Thermus thermophilus: one gene and its partner. The protein of the gene in region 2 interacts with the protein of the main gene of each other region in a pairwise test. Links are inferred from orthologs where the notes say so. Each region holds a gene or a part of one and is shown on either strand. Other genes may lie near its edges.

What was found.
Region 1: the proteins of TthTMY_RS02875 (region 2) and rlmB interact in binary tests that used the Escherichia coli proteins (3 or more experiments, as listed by UniProt). The link is inferred for Thermus thermophilus from one-to-one orthologs.

What each region holds. Positions count from the first base shown.
Region 1 is NZ_AP025158.1:136,127-145,162, reverse strand. Bases 55-2,802 are described here. They hold rlmB (23S rRNA (guanosine(2251)-2'-O)-methyltransferase RlmB), read right to left. Parts: upstream 1,913-2,802; coding sequence 1,196-1,912; downstream 55-1,195. Other genes in these bases: TthTMY_RS00840 (LOG family protein), read left to right, coding at 2,400-2,802; TthTMY_RS00845 (universal stress protein), read left to right, coding at 1,965-2,399; TthTMY_RS00855 (M20 family metallopeptidase), read right to left, coding at 121-1,191; TthTMY_RS00860 (hypothetical protein), read right to left, coding at 55-136. Also shown: more of TthTMY_RS00860, read right to left, coding at 1-54; more of TthTMY_RS00840, read left to right, coding at 2,803-2,915; TthTMY_RS00835 (hypothetical protein), read left to right, coding at 2,912-3,280; TthTMY_RS00830 (HAD family hydrolase), read left to right, coding at 3,277-4,026; Holliday junction branch migration protein RuvA, read right to left, coding at 4,009-4,581; TthTMY_RS00820 (enoyl-CoA hydratase-related protein), read right to left, coding at 4,578-5,342; TthTMY_RS00815 (2-oxoglutarate dehydrogenase E1 component), read left to right, coding at 5,421-8,111; odhB (2-oxoglutarate dehydrogenase complex dihydrolipoyllysine-residue succinyltransferase), read left to right, coding at 8,122-9,036. UniProt on the Escherichia coli protein: Specifically methylates the ribose of guanosine 2251 in 23S rRNA.
Region 2 is NZ_AP025158.1:492,267-501,424, forward strand. What follows is about bases 5,251-8,120. They hold TthTMY_RS02875 (NAD(P)H-hydrate dehydratase), read right to left. Parts: upstream 7,475-8,120; coding sequence 6,026-7,474; downstream 5,251-6,025. Other genes in these bases: thrB (homoserine kinase), read right to left, coding at 5,251-5,350; TthTMY_RS02870 (hypothetical protein), read left to right, coding at 5,613-6,005; TthTMY_RS02880 (SIR2 family NAD-dependent protein deacylase), read left to right, coding at 7,497-8,120. In the rest of the region: TthTMY_RS02825 (ferritin-like domain-containing protein), read left to right, coding at 1-201; TthTMY_RS02830 (carboxymuconolactone decarboxylase family protein), read left to right, coding at 251-739; TthTMY_RS02835 (GGDEF domain-containing protein), read left to right, coding at 794-1,573; tyrS (tyrosine--tRNA ligase), read right to left, coding at 1,570-2,868; TthTMY_RS02845 (hypothetical protein), read left to right, coding at 2,891-3,268; rpsT (30S ribosomal protein S20), read left to right, coding at 3,329-3,649; TthTMY_RS02855 (30S ribosomal protein THX), read left to right, coding at 3,659-3,742; TthTMY_RS02860 (DUF4388 domain-containing protein), read right to left, coding at 3,744-4,484; more of thrB, read right to left, coding at 4,469-5,250; more of TthTMY_RS02880, read left to right, coding at 8,121-8,261; ribosome biogenesis GTPase Der, read right to left, coding at 8,211-9,158. UniProt on the Escherichia coli protein: Bifunctional enzyme that catalyzes the epimerization of the S- and R-forms of NAD(P)HX and the dehydration of the S-form of NAD(P)HX at the expense of ADP, which is converted to AMP.

The DNA of each region.
Region 1 (9,036 bases), 360 kb from region 2 along the record:
GCAGGCCGGGGAAGGGGGTTTCCAGGTAGACCGGGAGGCCCCGGGCCTCGAGGCGGGCCTTCATCCCCTCGGCCACGGGCCTCGGGGCCACGAGAAGCCTGCGGTAGGGTTTCCCTGCGATCAAGCGGCGTTCCATAGGGCCTCCACCAGCCGCACGTAGGCCTGGGCCGCCTCCTCCACGGCCCGCAAGGGGACGTGCTCCATGGGGGTGTGGGCCAAGGCGGGGTCCCCCGGGCCCAGGCCCAGGACGGGGGCCTTGGCCCCGAGGTAGGGGGCATCGGTGGTGAAGGGCCAAAGCCCCGCCTCCTCCTGTCCCAGGGCCTGGAGAGCCCGGCGGAGCAGGGGGTGGTCCTCCGGGAGGCGGTAGGGGGGCCAGAGGGCGGGGAGGGTCATCCGCACCTCCCCGGAGGCCCTCTCCTCCTCGGGCAGGTAGACCGAGGCCGGGCCCAGGGTGCGCAAGGCGGCGAGGAGCCCGTCCAGGTCGGCCTCGGGCTCGTAGCGCACGTCCAGGTAGAGCCGCACCACCCCGGGGGTCTGGTTCCGGGCCCCGGGGTAGGTGTCCACCCGGGTGGGGGTGAGCTTCACCCCGGGGGGCAAGGGGAGGTCCTGGAGGGCGAGGAGGTAGGCCCCTAGGTCAAAGAGGGGGTTTTCCGGCCCGGCGAGGGCGGCGTGGGTCTCCCTGCCCTCAAAGTCGGCCCACACCTCCGCCCGCCCGCGGTGCCCCCGCATGAGCCGCCCCGAGGAGGGCTCCCCCAGGACGAAGGCCAGGGGGGAAAGCCTTTCCGCGGCGAAGCGGCTCCCGAGGCCCCCCACCTCCTCCTGGACCACGGCGAGGAAGCGGACCCGCCCCTTTAGGGCCCCCCGCGCCAGGGTTTCCAGGGCGAGGAGCATGGCCACCAGGCTCCCCTTCATGTCCACCGCCCCCCGGCCCCAAAGGGCCCCTTCGGCCACGGCCCCCTGGGGGTAGGGCCAGCGGGCAGGGTCGCCCACGGGCACCACGTCCATGTGCCCGGTGAGGACCACCTCGGGCCCCTTCTCCCCGAGGAGGGCTTCCACGTTGCCCGCCTCGTCCAGGGTGGCCTCGAGGCCCATCCCCTTCAGGGCCTCGAGGAGGAGCCCCGCCGCCTCCCCTTCCTCCCCGGGGAGGCTTTCCGCCTGGACGAGGCGGGAGAGGAGCCTGACCCAGTCCACGCCCCTATCCTACACCCCGGGCGAGCCTCGCCTGGTAGAGGGCGATCCCCAGGGCCACGGAGGCGTTCAGGGACTCCGCCTCCTCCCGGATGGGGATGCGGAAGAGCTCGTCGCAGGTCTCCCGCACGAGCCGGCGCATCCCCTCCCCCTCGGAGCCCACCACCAGGACCAGGGGCCGGGCGTAGTCCAGCTCCCAGGGGGCCCTCTCCCCGCGGACGTCCAGGCCGTAGACCCAAAGCCCCTCCTCCTTGAGGGCCTTCAGCGTCCTGGGGAGGTTCTTCACCTTGACCACGGGGAGCTTCAGGGCGGCCCCCGCGCTCGCCTTCAGGGCGAGAGGGGAGAGGGGGGCGGCCCGGCGCTCCTCGGAGACCACACCGTGGGCCCCGAGGGCGAGGGCGCTCCGGATCATGGCCCCGTAGTTCCTGGGGTCGGTGACGCCGTCCAAGGCCACAAGGAGGGGGGGCTCCTTCCGGGAGGCGGCGAGGCGGAGGGCGTCCTCCAGGCTGGCGTAGGGGGGGTCCTCCACCTCGGCGGCGATCCCCTGGTGGTGGGTGGTGCGGAGGAGGGTGTCCAGCTCAATGCGGGGCACCAGGGTGTACGGGGCCCCGAGCCTTTCCAGCTCCTTCAGGAGCCAGCCCTCCACCCCTCTCGCCACGAGGACGCGCCGGGCCTGGCCCGCCCGCAGGGCCTCGAGGACCGGGTTTCGCCCGTAGATCCACATCCTCCTAGTCTACCCGCTGGTGCCCCCCGCGCCCTGCCCGTATGATGGAGCCATGTACCAGAAGATCCTGATGCCCACCGACGGGAGCCCGTGCAGCCTCCAGGCCCTGGAGCACGGCCTGGACCTGGCCAAGACCCTGGGGGCCAAGGTCCACTTCCTCTACGTCTTGGAAAACCCGGCCCAGGCCATCTGGATCGCCCCGGAGAGCGTGCCCTACGGGATGGAGCTCTTGGAGGACCTAAGGAAGGCGGGGGAGGAGGCCATCAGGAAGGCCCTGGACCTCGCCCGCGCCAAGGGGGTGGAGGCCACGGGGGAGGTGAAGGAAGGGGTGCCCATCCCCACCATCGTGGAGGCGGCCAAGGAGTACGACCTCCTCGTCATGGGCACCCACGGGCGGACGGGCCTGGACAGGCTCCTTTTGGGCTCGGTGACCGAGGGGGTCCTCCACCGGACCTCCGTCCCGGTGCTGGTGGTCCGCTGCCGCTAGATGCGCCTGCTCGCCGTTTTCGTCTCCTCCCGCCTCTCCCCGGAAGACCCCCTTTACGCCCGGTGGGTGCGCTACGGGGAGGTCCTGGCCGAGGAGGGGTTTGGCCTCGCCTGCGGGGGATACCAGGGGGGGATGGAGGCCCTGGCCAGGGGGGTGAAGGCCAGGGGCGGCCTCGTGGTGGGGGTCACGGCCCCGGCCCTCTTTCCCGAGCGGAGGGGCCCCAACCCCTTCGTGGACCTGGAGCTCCCCGCCGCCACGCTCCCCCAGCGCATCGGCCGCCTCCTGGACCTGGGGGCGGGGTACCTGGCCCTGCCCGGGGGGGTGGGGACCCTGGCGGAGCTCGTCCTCGCCTGGAACCTCCTCTACCTGAGGCAGGGCGTGGGACGCCCCCTGGCGGTGGACCCCTACTGGCTTTCCCTCCTCAAGGCCCACGGGGAGATCGCCCCCGAGGACGTGGGCCTTCTCCGCGTGGTGGCGGACGAGGAGGACCTGAGGCGGTTTCTGAGGAGCCTATGAGCGAGACCCTCTTGGTCTACGTGCCGGACCTGGGGCAGGGGGTGAGCTTCTACCAGGCCCTGGGGCTCGCCCTGGAGGAGCTCCTCCCCGAGCGGGAGGCCCTTCTTTCCCCCCTCGAGGGCCCCCTGCTCCTCCTGCGCCCGGGGGAAGGGGGCGTGGCGCGGGGCCCCCAGCGCCCGAGGCCCGAGGGGCAGGGCTTCGCCCGGCTCCGGGTGGAGGAGGGGCGGCTTGTCTTCCTCGTGGACAACCTGGCCCACGAAAAGCTCCGCCTCGCCAAGTACGGCCTCGGCTTCCGGGAGGCGGGGGACCACCTCCTCCTCTTTGACCCCGGGGGAAACCCCGTCCTGGTGCGGGAGGGGGCGTGAGGCTTCTCCTTCTGGACCTGGACGATACCCTCCTTCAGGACCTGCCGGTAAGCCGCGCGGTCCTGGAGGACCTGGGGCGCAGGGTGGGGGTGGAGGGCTTCTTCGCCCGGGTCAAGGCGCGGGCCGAGGCCCTCTTCCGGGAGGCCCCCTTCTACCCTTGGGCCGAGGCCATCGGCCACTCGGCCCTGGAGGCCCTCTGGGCCCGGTACAGCACCCCGGGCCTCGAGGCCCTGGCCGCTTGGGCCGGGCCTTTCCGGGAGCGGGTCTTCCGCGAGGCCTTGGAGGAGGCGGGGGGGCCCCCCGAACGGGCGCGGGAGCTCGCCGAGGCCTTCTTCCGGGAGAGGCGCCGCTACCCCCTGTACCCGGAGGCGGAGGCCTTCCTTATGGAGGCCCGGCGCCGCGGGCTTGCCCTCGCCCTCCTCACCAACGGGGTGCCCGACCTCCAGCGGGAAAAGCTTTTCGGCGCGGGGCTTGCCCCCCATTTCTCCCTGGTCCTCATCTCCGGGGAGGTGGGGATCGGCAAGCCCGACCCCGGGCTCTTCCGCATGGCCCTCTGCGCCTTCGGGGTGGCCCCGGAGGAGGCGGCCATGGTGGGGGATAACCCCCAAAAGGACATCCGGGGGGCCCGCCTGGCGGGGGTGCGGGCCGTATGGGTGGACCGGGGCCTGCGGCCGGAGGACCCGGAGGCCCCCCCCGACCTCCGGGTGCGGGACCTGGGGGAGGTCTTCCTAGCGGAGGCGCTTTAGGGCCTCCTTGATGAGGTCCTGGGCCCGGGCCTTGGGGTTTTGGGCCAGGAGGTCCAGGACCACGGCCCGGGCCTGGGCCTCCTTGAACCCTAAGGCGGCGAGGGCCATCACCGCCTCTTGGGCGGCCTCGCTTTCCACCTTCTCCCCGAGGAGGTGGGGGGGCACCTTCCCCTTGAGCTCCAGGGCGATCCTTTCGGCGAGCCTTTTCCCCACCCCGCTCGCCGAGGTGAGGAGCCTCGCGTCCCCCTCCAGGAGGGCCCGGGCGAGGAGCCTAGGGGGCAGGGCCGAGAGGAGGGAGAGGGCCACCTTGGGCCCCACGCCGCTCACCGAGAGGAGGAGTTCAAAGAGGGCGAGGTTCTCCTCGTCGGGGAAGCCGTAGAGGGAGGGCCCCTCCTCCTTGAGGAGGAGGTGGGTGTGGACCCCCACCTCCTTCCCCTCCTCCAGGGCCTGGAGGAAGGGCGTGGGGGCCTGGAGGAAGAACCCCACCCCCCCGGCGAGGAGGACGAAGCCGCCCGCCTCCTTCTTGAGGACCAGGCCCCGGAGGTAGCGGATCATCGGCCCTGGAAGCGGGGCGGCCGCTTCTCCCTGAAGGCCCGGACCCCCTCCTCGTGGTCCTGGGTCTGGCCGGCCTGGCCCTGGAGGACGGCCTCGAGGGCCAGGGCCTCGGTGAGGGAGAGGCGGTAGGTCTCCAGGAGGAGCTTTTTGGTGAGGGCGTAGGCCCGGGTGGGGCCCTGGGCGAGCTCTTTGGCCAAGGAAAGGGCCTCCTCCATGAGCCTTTCCGCGGGCACCACCCGGTGCACGAGGCCCAGGGCCAGGGCCTCCTCGGCGGAAAGCCTTGGGGAGAGGAGGAGGAGCTCCTGGGCCTTGGCCAGGCCCACCAGGCGGGGGAGGAGGAAGCTCAGCCCCGAGTCCGGCACCAGGCCGATCCTGACGAAGGCGGGGGTGAAGCTCGCCCCCACGGCGGCGAGGCGCAGGTCCCCCCATAAGGCGAGGCTCATCCCCGCCCCGGCCGCCGCCCCGTTCACCGCCACCACGAGGGGCTTCTCCAGGCCGCTCAAGGCCTCCACCACCCGGTTGTAGCGGCGCAGGTGGGCCTCGTAGTCGGGCTTCCGGTCGCCGAACTCCGTGAGGTCCTGCCCGGCGGAGAAGGCCCGACCCGCCCCCGTGAGGAGGAGGGCGCGCACCTCCCGGTCCTCCTCCCCCTCCTTGAGGGCGGCGTAAAGGGCGTCTAGGAGCTCCCCGGTGATGGCGTTGAGCTTCTCGGGCCGGTTCAGGGTGAGGACCAAAACCCCGTCTTGGCGTTCCTTCAGGACCATGCCCCCATTGTACGGGGCGTGGCGCACTACACCGCTTTTTGGTGTAGCTTAGGTAGGGGGTGACCCCCCGGAGGCGCCATGGAGCTCACGTTGGAAAGCCAAGGCTACCTAGAGTCCCTTTACCGGGCCTACTTGGAGGATCCCCTTTCCCTCCCCGAGGACTGGCGGCGCTACTTCTCCGCCCTCACCCTGGAGGACCTGGAGGACGGCCGACGAGAACGCCAGGCCGCTCCCCTCCCGGGCGAGGCCTTGGACCTGGGCTTCCTCCTCAAGGTGGAGGCTTTGCGCCAGGCCTACCGGGAGCTCGGGCACCTCGCGGCCCGCATAGACCCCCTGGGCCGGGAACGGCCGAGGCCCAAGGCGCTTTCCCTCGAGGCCCACGGCCTCTCCCCGGAGGACCTAAGGAGGCCCCTCCCCCCTCTCTTCGGCGCGCCCACCTTGGGGGCCCTCCTTGAGCGCCTGGAGGCCACCTACCTGGGCCCCGTGGGGTTTGAGGTGGCCCACGTGGAGCCCGAGGAGAGGGCGTGGCTCCTTTCCCGGATTGAGGCCCCGTGGCCCAAGCCTGCCCCCGAGGTGCGGAGGCGGGTCTTGCGGAGCCTCCTCCAGGCGAGCCTCTTTGAGGCCTTCCTCCAGCGGAAGTACCTGGGGGCGAAGACCTTCAGCGTGGAGGGCCTGGAAAGCCTCATCCCCCTCCTCCAGGAGGCGGTCCAGGAGGCGGCCCGCTTTGGGGTGCGGGAGGTGGTGCTGGGCATGGCCCACCGGGGCCGGCTCAACGTCCTGGCCCACGTGGTGGAGAAGCCCTTTGAGGCCATCTTCCGCGAGTTTGAGGAGCTCTTCCCCGAGGGGTACGTGGGGGACGTGAAGTACCACCTGGGCCACTCCACGGACGTGGAGACCCCCTTTGGCCCGGTGCACGTCTCCCTCAACTTCAACCCGAGCCACCTGGAGTTCGTCAACCCCGTGACCCTGGGAAGGGTCCGGGCCAAGCAGGACCGCTTCGGCGACCGGGAGAGGAAGCGGGGCCTCGCCATCCTGGTCCACGGGGACGCGGCCTTCATCGGCGAGGGCATCGTCCAGGAGACCCTGAACCTCTCCGGGCTTCCCGGCTACCGGGTGGGGGGCACCCTCCACGTGGTGGCCAACAACCAGCTGGGCTTCACCACCCTCCCCTCGGAGTACGCCTCCGGCCGCTACCCCACGGACGTCGCCAAGATGGTGGGGGCGCCCATCTTCCACGTGAACGCCGAGGCGCTGGACGAGCTCCTCTTCGTCCTCGCCCTCGCCCTGGAGTACCGGAGCCGCTACGGCAAGGACGTGGTCATTGACCTCGTGGGTTACCGCCGCCGGGGGCACAACGAGACGGACGAGCCCACCTTCACCCAAGCCCCCATGTACGCCCTCATCGCCAAGAAGCCCGAGCCCTGGCGGGTCTATGCCGAGCGGCTTAAGGCCGAGGGCCTGGTCTCCGAGGAGGAGCTTAAGGCCTGGCAGGAGGCCTATCTGGAGCGGCTGGAAAGCGAGTTCGCCCGGGTGAAGGCCGAGGCCACCCCCGTGGTCTACAGCACCTTGGGCGGGGTCTGGCAAGGCTACGTGGGCGGGCCCGACCGCCTGGTGCCCGAGGCGGACACCGCCTTCCCCAAGGAGGGGCTGAAGAACCTCCTGATGCGGCTTAGCGCGGTTCCCGAGGGCTTCCAGGTGCACCCCAAGCTCAAGCGCTTCCTCGAGGCCCGCCTGGAGATGGCCGAGGAGAAGCGGCCCGTGGACTGGGCCACCGCCGAGGCCCTGGCCTTCGCCACCTTGGCCGTGGAGGGGCACAGGGTGCGCCTCACGGGGCAGGACGCCCTTCGGGGCACCTTCACCCAGCGCCACGCCGCCCTCTACGACTACCGCACCGGGGAGCGCTACATCCCCCTCCAGCACCTGGCCGAGGGGCAGGCGGAGGTGGAGATCTGGAACTCGCCCCTCTCCGAGGCCGGGGTCTTGGGGTTTGAGTACGGCTACAGCCTGGACTACCCCGAGGGCCTCGTCCTCTGGGAGGCCCAGTTCGGGGACTTCGTCAACGTGGCCCAGGTCTACATAGACCAGTTCCTGGCGAGCGCCGAGGTCAAGTGGAACCGCCTCTCGGGCCTCGTCCTCCTCCTGCCCCATGGGCTCGAGGGCCAAGGCCCCGAGCACTCCTCGGCGAGGCTGGAGCGCTTCTTGCAGCTTGGGGCCAAGGACAACCTCCAGGTGGCCTACCCCACCACCCCCGCCCAGTTCTTCCACCTCCTCCGCCGCCAGGTGAAGCGCCCCATCCGCAAGCCCCTGGTGGTCATGACCCCAAAAAGCCTCCTCCGCCACCCCGAGGTGGTCTCCACCCTGGAGGAGCTCGCGGAAGGGCGCTTCCAGAAGGTGATCCCCGAAAGGGTCAAGGGGGCGCGGAAGGTCCTCCTCACCTCGGGCAAGGTCTACTACGACCTCCTGCAGAAGCGCAGGGAGCTTCAGGCGGAGGACGTGGCCATCCTGAGGCTGGAGCTCCTCTACCCCTTCCCCGAGGCCGAGCTTCAGGAGGCCCTTGGCTTCTACCCCAAGAAGGTCCCCGTGGTCTTTGTGCAGGAGGAGCCGGTGAACCAGGGGGCCTGGTGGTACCTCTCCGCCCGCTTCTGCGGGGAGATCTACGGCCACCCCTTCTCCGTGGTGGCCCGGCCCGAGTCCCCGAGCCCCGCCGTGGGCTCCTCCAAGGTCCACAGGCTGGAGCAGGAGGAGCTTCTGGAGGAAGCGTTCAGGTAAGGAGGTAGCCGTGCAGGAACTCAAGGTGCCCTCCGTGGGCGAAAGCATCGTGGAAGTGGAGATCGGCGCTTGGCTTAAGGGAGAAGGGGAAAGCTTCGCCCAGGACGAGCCCTTGGTGGAGCTCATCACCGACAAGGCCACCCTGGAGCTCCCCGCCCCCTTTCCCGGGACCCTAAAGCAGATCCTGAAGAGGACCGGGGAGACCGCCCGGGTGGGGGAGGCCATTGCCCTTTTGGAGGAGGGGAGAGCGGAGGCCTCCCCCAAGGCCCAGCCCCCCGCCGAAGCCCCCGTGGAGCCCTCCCCGGAGCCTCTGGCCATGCCCGCGGCGGAGCGGCTCATGCGGGAAAGGGGCGTCTCCCCGGCAGAGGTCCAGGGTACGGGCCTCGGCGGCCGCATCCTCAAGGAGGACGTGGAGCGCTACCTGGAGGAAAGGGTCCCCGCCAAGCCCCAGGAGGCCCCGCCGCCTCCTCCCCCCTCCCGCCCCGCGCCCCCGCCCTCCACCCCCACGCAGCCCCCCGCCGACAAGCCCTGGCGGGTGAGCGAGGCCGTGCCCATGACCCCCTTGCGCCGCCGCATCGCCGAGCGCCTCCTCATGGTCCGCCAGACCACGGCCATGCTCACCACCTTCAACGAGGCGGACATGTCGGCGGTGATCGCCCTCAGGAAGGAGTTCGGCGAGGCCTTCCAGAAGAAGTACGGGGTCAAGCTCGGCTTCATGAGCTTCTTCGTCAAGGCCGTGGTCCAGGCCCTCAAGGAGATCCCCGAGCTCAACGCCGAGATCCGGGACAACCACATCGTCTACCACCGCTACTACGACATCGGCATCGCCGTGGGCGGGGGCGAGGGCCTGGTGGTCCCCGTAATCCGCGACGCCGACCGCCTCTCCTTCGCCGAGATTGAGCGGCAAATCGCCGACTTCGCCGAA
Region 2 (9,158 bases):
ATCAGCAACGCCCGGAACACCCTGGCGGGCGGCGGCGACCAGGGCCTCACCGTGATGGGCACCCCCAACAACGTGGCTGCGGACCAAAACGGCGTGGCCTTCAGCCGCACCACGGACGGGGTCCTGAAGATCGTTTACCTCAACGCCCAGAAGCAGCCCGGCGGCTTCTTCCCTCAGGGCCTGAACGGGCAGATCAAGTAGCCCTTCCGGCCTTGGGCCCCCCGGCCGGGGGGCCCTTTATACTTGGGCCATGGGGGAGACCGAACGGGAGATCGTGGAAGAGCTGGGCTTCGGGATGGTGCCCAACGCCTTCGCCTGGGCCCGCGAGGTGCCGGAGGTCCAGACCGCCCTCTGGAAGGCCTTTCGCCACGTGGTCCTAAAGGGGATTCTCCCGAGGACGGTCAAGGAGATGATGGGGGTGGTGGCCTCGAGGCGGGCGGGCTCCGAGTACGCGGCCCGGGTCCACCTGCACGCCCTCATGGTCCAGGGGGTGGAGGCCCCCCTCCTCGAGGCCCTGGAGCGGGGAGAGGTCCCGGAGGGCCTCCCCCCCAAGGTGGCCGCCCTCCTCCGCTTCGCCCACGAGGCGGCCTTGGACCCCGGGAGGCCCGAGCTTCTCCGGCCCCTCCGGGAGGCCGGGCTCAGCGAGGCCGAGGTGAAGGAGGCCGTGGCCACCTTGGCCCTTTTCCGGATGGTGAACGCGTGGACCGACCTTCTGGCCATTCCGGTGGACGGGGTGTAGGCCCGGCCCCTCCGGGGGCCAGTAGGGGCGCCCTCTAGGGGAAAGGGTGGGGGTGTGCCGCAGGCTATGGGCCAGGAGTCCCTCCTCCTCCGCCTTCTCCTCCTGCACGAGGTTACGGCGGGCTTCTCCGAGCCCCCCTTTCTGGAGGTGCTGGCCCAGGCGGAGCGGGGGGTGGAGTGGGTCTTCCCCGGGGCCAGGCTGTTGGCCCTGCTTCCCGAGGAGGTGAGGGGCCTCCCCGGTCGGGGCCTGGGGCGCTTCCGGGGGCTTTTGGGGTACGGGGCCTACTTTCCTGGTCCCCCCCTGCCCCTCTACCTCTTCCTGGACCACCCCGGGGTGGAAAGGCCCGAGGAGCTCCGCCTCGCGGCCCTCTTTATGGAGCACCTCCTGGCGGCCCTAAGGGGCGCGGGCTACCGGGACGAGTTGGAGCGCCAGGCCCGCACCGACTGGCTCACGGGCCTGGGCAACCGCCGCGCCCTGGAGCGGGCCCTCCGGGAGGGGCTGGCCCGGGGCGAGGTCCTGATGGTCCTGGACCTGGACGGCCTGAAGGCGCTGAACGACCGCGAGGGGCACCTGGCCGGGGACGCCCTCCTCAGGCAGCTCGGGGCTTGCCTCCAGGGCCTGGCCCGCTCTCACGGGGGGCGGGCCTTTCGCCTCGGGGGGGACGAGTTCGCCCTGATCCTGCCGGAGAGGGCCTTGGGAGAGGCCCGGCGGGCCTTGGAGGCCTTCCCCGTGAGCCTGGGGGTGGCGCGGGCCGAGGAAGGCCAGGGCCAGGACCTTTTGGCCCTGGCGGATCTCAGGATGTACGAGGAAAAGCGAAGGAAAAAGGGGGACTAGTCCCCAAGCCGCACCCGTACGAAGCGGTCCCTGCCCCGCTGCAGGATGCGGGGCCGGGAGAGGTCCACCTGGAGCATGGGGTCGGTGAGGACCTCCCCGTCCAGCCTCAGGCCCCGGTTCTGGATGAGCCTTCTCGCCTCGGCGTTGGAGGGGGTGAGGCCTGCTAGGGTAAAAAGCCTCGCCACCCAGATCCGGCCTTCCTTGAGCTCCGAAGGGGGGATGGCGACCTCGGGGATCTCCTCGGGGATTCCCCCTTTGGCCACCTCGTCGTAGCGGGCCTCCGCCCTCCTTACCTCCTCGGGGCCCGCCTCCTTGTCCCGGCCGAAGGCTTCCCAGGCGTAGCCCAGGCCCTCGTAAAAGGCCCGGTCCAGGCGGGGGGGGATCTGGGGCCGGGCGTAGGCGGCGGTGAGAAGGCGGGCGAGGACCCGGTGGGCGGGGACGGGGCCCGCCTTCAGGAGGGCCTCTATCTCCTCCTCCTCCAGGTCCGTGAGGAGGCGGAAGTAGCTCGGGAGGAGAGGGTCCGGCACCCGCATGAGCTTCTTGAACATCACCTCCGGGGGCTCGGTGAGGCCGATGTAGTTGTCCAGGCTCTTGCTCATCTTCTCCCGCCCGTCTAGGCCCACCAGAAGGGGCATGAGGAAGCAGACCTGGGGGTTTTGCCCGTAGGCCCGTTGCACTTCCCGGCCCACCAGGAGGTTGAAGCGTTGGTCCGTGCCCCCCATCTCCACATCGGCCCTTATGGCCACGGAGTCATAGGCCTGGGCGAAGGGGTACAGAAACTCGTGCAGGGAGATGGGAATCCCCGCCTCGTAGCGCTTCTTAAAGTCCTCCCTTTCCAGCATCTGGGCCACGGTCATGAGGGAGGTGAGGCGCACCACCTCCTTGAAGGTGAGGCCCTCCAGCCACTCGGAGTTGTAGCGGAGCTCAAAGAGGTGGGGCTCCTGCCTCAGGATCTTCCCCGCCTGCTCCACGTAGGTCTTGGCGTTCTCCCGGGTTTCCTCGAGGGTGAGGGGGGGGCGGGTCTTGGATCGGCCCGAGGGGTCCCCGATCATCCCGGTGAAGTCGCCGATGATGAGGACCACCTTGTGGCCGAGCTCCTGGAACTGGCGCATCTTCCTCAGGACCACCGCGTGGCCTAGGTGGAGGTCGGGCCGCGTGGGGTCGGCGCCGAGCTTTACCGTGAGGGGCCGCCCCTCCTTGAGCTTGGCGAGAAGCTCTTCCTCGGGGACGATCTCCTCGGCCCCCCGCTTGAGGAGGGCGAGGGCCTCTTCCGGGGTGTGGCCGATGCCCGCCATGTGCCCAAGTATACTTAGGCCAATGCGGACCCTGCTCTTTTTGGCCCTGGCAGCCCTGGGCCTCTACGGGTACGCCGAGCGGTACGGCCTGGCCGTGGGCTACCCCCCCTTCCTCCCCGTCTTCTACTGGAAGTATACGGGGGAGGCGGAGTACCCCGTCCGGGTCACGGGCCTTTACGACGCCCTGAAGGTGAAGGTCTCGGGGAGGCTGGAGGAGGGGAGGCTCAGGGTCCTTCTGTTGCGGGACGGCCGCAAGGTGGGCGAGAGGAGCTACAGCGGCGCTTTCCAGGACGAGGTGCGCTTCGGCGTGAGCCCTGGGACGTACCTTCTCCGCTTTGAGCTCCAGGGGGCCAAGGGCCAGGTGCGCTACGACTGGGTAACCACCAAGTTTGCCCCTTAGGCGCAGGGTGTGCTACACTGGGCCCTGGTTTGCCCCCGAGGGGGGCCAAAGGGGAGAACGATGGCGCAGAAAAAGCCTAAGAGGAACCTTTCCGCCCTTAAGCGGCACCGGCAGTCCCTGAAGCGCCGGCTCCGCAACAAGGCCAAGAAGTCGGCCATCAAGACCCTCAGCAAGAAGGCCGTCCAGCTGGCCCAGGAGGGCAAGGCGGAAGAGGCCCTGAAGATCATGCGCAAGGCCGAAAGCCTCATTGACAAGGCGGCGAAGGGCTCCACCCTCCACAAGAACGCCGCCGCCCGCAGGAAGTCCCGGCTGATGCGCAAGGTCCGTCAGCTGCTCGAGGCCGCGGGGGCACCTCTCGCCGGCGGCGGCCTCAGCGCCTAAGGAGGGCGTATGGGCAAGGGCGACCGCAGGACCCGGCGCGGCAAGATCTGGCGCGGCACCTACGGCAAGTACCGGCCCCGGAAGAAGAAGTAGGCTATTCGGCCTCCTTCTCGGCTTCCCAAAGCAGGTCCCTGAGGAGCCACCCCCGTCCTGGGGGGGTTAGCTCTTCCTGGGCCAGGGCCCGGATGAGGTAGCGGCGCACCAGGCCGAGGGGGACCCCTTCGGCCACGATCTCCCCCAGGTTACGGGAGCCGTCCAGGAGGGCGGCGAGGTGGCCGAACTCCTCCAGGGTCTTGGGCTTCTTCCCCACGTGCCGGATGCGGAGGGCGAACCAGCTGTAGCGGCGAAGGGGGTAGAGGTCGCCTTCCCGCACCCCCATGTAGGCCCGCTCCATGGCGATGATGAGGGGGACGCCCCAGGCCTTGGCCGCCCCCCGCACGCTCTTTCCCCCCTGGAAGACCTCCAGGGGAGGCTTGGGGCGGATGGCTTCCAGCACCCGGCTCGGGGAGTCTAGGAGGGTGCGGAACCGGTCCCACTCGTCGTTCACCCGGGCCCACTCCCCGAGGAGGACGGAAAAGGGCATCAGGGCCTGGGCTGCCTCCGGAGGCCTCGTGGGCACGAAGCGGAAGGTTCCCTCCTCCGGGTGGAGGGGGAAGGTGAAGAGGGCGTCCAGCCCTTCCCAGTCCAGGATGCTCGCCCCCACCACCTCCCCCAGGGCGAAGCGGAGGGTGAGGGGAAGGGCTCCGGCGCGCACCTCCAGGACCCCGGAGCGCCTGTGGGCGTGGACCAGCTCCAGAACCTCGGTCAGGGGGATGGCCTTCAGGTCTCCTTCCAAAAGTATCCCTCCCCTATGCCCAATACTAGCGTGCGCCCTTCCGGACCCCGGTAAGCGGAAAGGGCCCGGATCACGGGGGCCTCCTCCCCGGCGCGCGCCAGGGCGGCCAGGGTGGGGCCCGCCCCGCCCACGAAGGCCGCCAGGGCCCCGGCTTTTAGCGCCCTTTCAATCGCCTCCAGGACCCCGGGCATCAGGGGGGCCCGGTGGGGCTGGTGGAGCCGGTCGCGGCAGGCCTCCCTTAGGGCCTCGAGCCTTCCCGAGGAAAGCGCCGCGGGCCAGAGGGCGCTTCGGGCCAGGTTGTAGACCGCGTCTTCCAGGGGCACCTTCCGAGGCAGGGCCTCCCGGGCGAGGGGGGTGGGGACCTCGTAGGGGGGGACGGCGAGGACGAAGCGCACCCCTTCGGGCCTCGGCAGGGGGATGGCCAGGGGAGGGGTGCTCAGGGCCGCCACGAACCCCCCGTAGACCGCCGGGGCCACGTTGTCGGGGTGGCCCTCGAGCCCCGCCGCCACCCGGAAGACCCCCTCCCGCCCAAGCCTTCCCCCGGAGAACCGGTCCGCCAGGGCCACCCCGGCCACTAAGGCGGCGGAGGAGCTCCCCATGCCCCGGGCCAGGGGGATGGGGTTGAAGGCCCGCACCCACAGGGGCCGGGGCTCAAGCCCCAGGGCCCGCATGCCCGCGCGGTACCCCTCGTGGATGAGGTTGTCCGTGCCCTCCACGTGGCCTTCCCCCTCGTAGAGGAAGGCGTCCTCCGGGGCGGGGTGGGCCTCCACCTCGAGGTAGAGGTCCAGGGCCACGCCCAAGGCGTCAAAGCCCGAGCCCAGGTTGGCCAGGGTGGCGGGGACATAGAGGCGGAAAAGGGGCTCCATAGGTCCCGCCCTAGCATACCAGGACTTTCCCTGGGGCCTTGACAAGAAGAAGCCCTATTTTAGGGGTGGAGGTGGTACAATGAAGCTGGCTACGCCGGGAGGGCTTGTGTTTATGGTCTTGGGTTTGCCGGTGGCCATGGCTCAGGCCGTGCCCTTCCCTCAAGAAGGGCCTTCTTGCCCATTGCCGGCCGATGCTTGTAGTGTTGTCGTCTTCAACGAGTGCAAAAAGCAGTGCGAGCCAGTATGTCGGTAAAGGGAGGATGTGGCCATGCTCCTTTTAAACAGAGAAGTTCTGAGAAAAGCCCTGAAAGGCCTGTTCTCGCTTGGCGCGTTCCTGGTTTTTGCGGTTCTTGCCTACCTCTTTGAGCAGTGGAGCCTATGGAGTGGGATTCAGTTCCTACTGGGCTTGGGTGCGGTGTTGGTTTCCCACTTGGCCTGGGGTAAGGGTGTTACCCTTAATCCGCCCAAGGCGTTGGCTGTTTCTCTCCTTGGCTTAGCCCTTTTTTACGTTGTTCTAAATGGTGTTTTTCCCGGGGCTTTAGCCCAACGGGTAAGCGACTTGGCCGTAGAGCCCTTCACCGCTGGTGTTCTATTGGGCTTGTTTCTCTTTAGCCCGATACCTCAGCTAGAAGCCGAGGGCAAGGCTATTCGCTGAATGGGGGTAGGAAGGGGTGCTCATACCCGGGAAAAGGGCCAGGGGGTCCGCCCCTCCGCCAAAAGCTTCCTTGCCCGGGGCAAAGCCTCCGCCACCTCCCGGGCGAGGAGCCCCACCCCCTTCTCCTCCGCCAGGAGGTCCCCGGCGAGGCCGTGGAGATAGACCCCAAGCCTGGCCGCGTCAAAAGGCCTAAGGCCCGCCGCGAGAAGGGCGGCGATGGCCCCTGCGAGGACGTCCCCCGTCCCCCCGGTGGCCAGGGCGGGGTTTCCCGTGGGGTTCACGGAAAGCCTCTCCCCTTCGGCCACCACCGTGGGGTTCCCCTTGAGGACCACGGCGAGGCCCGTCCGCTCGGCGAGGGCGCGGGCCGCCCCTAAGGGGTCTTCGGCCACCTCCTCGGGGGAAGCCCCAAGGAGCCTCCCCGCCTCCCCCGCGTGGGGGGTGAGGACGGCGGGGACGCCCGCCTTCCGGTAGGCCTCGGCCACCTCCGGGTGGAGGGCGTCCGCGTCCAAGACGGTGGGAAGCCGGGCCTCCAGGGCCTTGAGGGCCCACTCCTTCCCCCACGGCCCCCCGCCCATTCCCACGGCCAGGGCCTCCGCCTTGAGGGGGGGAAGGGCGGGGTGGGGGACGGGGTGGAAGACGGCCTCGAGGGGCTCAAGGGGTGTGCCCTCCGGGACCACCAGGTGCACAAGCCCCGCCCCCATGCGGTAGGCCCCGAGGGCGGCGAGGAGGGGCGCCCCGGCGTAGCGGAGGCCCTCCCCCCGGTACCCCCCCAGGACCCCCACCCTCCCCACGCTTCCCTTGTGGGCGGTGAGGGGGCGCTTGGGGAGGAGGGGCCTTAGGGCCTCGGGCGCCGCCACCTCGGGGAGGTCCTCCCTTTCCAGAAGGGCCTTGGGCAGGCCGATCTCCGCCAGGTAGAGCTTTCCACAGGCCTCCCTCTGGAGGAGGTGAGGGGTCTTGAGGGCGGCGAAGGCCACGGTGGCCGTGGCCCGCACGTGGGGGCTGTAGGGAAGGCCCGAGGGAAGGTCCAGGGCGAGGACGGGAAGGCCCGCCCGGTTCACCCGCTCCACGAGTTCGGCGTAAAAGTCCGTGAGGGGCCCTTTAAGGCCGGTGCCGAAGAGGGCGTCCACCACCACCTCCCCCTCCCGGAAGGAGGCCTCCTCCAGGGGACGCACCTCCACCCCGTGGGCGAGGAGGGCCCGGAGGGCGAGGAGGGCGTCCCCGGTTTGGCCCTCCGCGGCATAAACCCGCACCCCTACCCCCTCCAGGAGGAGGTGCCGGGCGAGGACCAGGCCGTCCCCGCCGTTATTCCCCTTGCCCGCGAGGACGAGGGCGGGGGCCTTGCCGAAAAGCTCCAGGTAGACCCTTGCCGCCTTCATGCCCGCCCACTCCATGAGGAGGAGGCTCGGGTAGCCCCGCTCCACGGCCTTCCGGTCCGCTTCCCGCATGGCCTCGGGGGTGAAGAGCCTCATGGGTTAAGGATACGATGGGGCCATGGAGCGCTTGGAGGAAGCCCGGAAGCGCCTAGAGGAGGCGAGGCGGGTGGCGGTCCTCACGGGGGCGGGCATCTCCAAGCCCTCCGGCATCCCCACCTTCCGGGACGCCGAGGGCCTTTGGAAGAACTTCAACCCCTTGGACTACGCCACCCCCGAGGCCTACGCCCGGGACCCGGAGGGGGTCTGGGCCTGGTACGCCTGGCGCATCCAGAAAGTGCGGGAGGCCAAGCCCAACCCGGCCCACCACGCCCTCGTGGAGCTGGAGAGGCGCATCCTCTCCCGGGGGGGAAGCTTCCTCCTCGTCACCCAGAACGTGGACGGCCTCCACGCCCTCGCGGGAAGCCAGAACCTGGTGGAGCTCCACGGCAACCTCCTCAGGGCCCGGTGCGAGGCCTGCGGGAAGCGGTTTCCCTTGCCGGAGGCCTTCGCCCCGCCCCCCTTCTGTCCCCTTTGCGGCCACCGGGCCCGGCCCGACGTGGTCTGGTTCGGGGAGCTTCTGCCGGAAGGGGCTTGGGAGAGGGCGGAAAGGGCCTTCGCCGAGGCCGACTTCGCCCTGGTCATCGGCACCAGCGCCGAGGTGGAGCCCGCGGCCTCCTTAGGCCGGATCGCCTTCGCCTCGGGGGCCTACCTGGTGGAGGTGAACCCCGAGCCCACCCCCCTTACCCCCCTGGCCCACCTCTCTTTGCGAACGGGGGCGGTGGAGGGGATGGCGCTACTCCTCCCGCCTGCCCCGGAAGACCAGGCGGAAGGGGACCTCCCTTAGGCCCAGGTCCTCCCCGATGCGGTTTTTCAGGTAGTTCTCAAAGGCCCGGGTGACGAACTCCGGGTGGTTCACGAAGAAGACGAAGGTGGGCGGGGCCACCTCGGGCTGGGTGGCGTAGAGGATCTTGAGGGGCTTGCCCTTGAAGTTCGGCGTCTGCACGCGGCTCGTCCAGACGGCCACCCAACGGTTGAGCTCCGAGGTGGGGACGCGGGTGTGGTTGAGCTCGTGAAGGCGCACCGCCTCCCGGAAGATCCGGTCCAGGTTCTGCCGCGTCAGGGCGGAGGTGAAGACCCGGGGGAGGTGGTCCAGGTGGGCGAGCTTTTCCCGGAGGAGGCGCCGCATCTTGGGGGCGTCCTCCTTGCCCACCAGGTCCCACTTGGTGATGACCAGGAGGACGGGCTTGCCCCGTTCCAGGGCCTCGTTGGCGAGCTTGAGCTCCCGGTCCCCCACCTGGAAGGGGTCCACCACGAGGAGGACCACGTCCGCCTCGTCCATGGCCTTAAGGCTCCGCCGGATGGCGAGCTCCTCCACGAGGCTTTCCGGCCGCTTGCGGATCCCGGCGGTGTCCACCAGGACGAAGCGCTGGCCGCCGAAGAAGAACTCCACGTCAATGGCGTCCCGGGTGGTGCCCGGCTCCTCGGAGACGATGACCCGCTCCTCCCCCAGGATGGCGTTCAAGAGGCTAGACTTCCCGGCGTTGGGCCGGCCCACGATGGCGAGCCGGATGCCCGCCACCTCGGGCTCGGTCTCTATCTGGCGTACGGGAAGCCTCTCCCAGATGGCCTCCACGAGCTCCTCCAGCCCCCTCGCGTGCTCGCTGGAGGTGGGGATGGGGTCGCCGAAGCCCAAGGCGTAGAGGGGGCCCAGGTAGAGCTCGTGCTTGGGGTCGTCCACCTT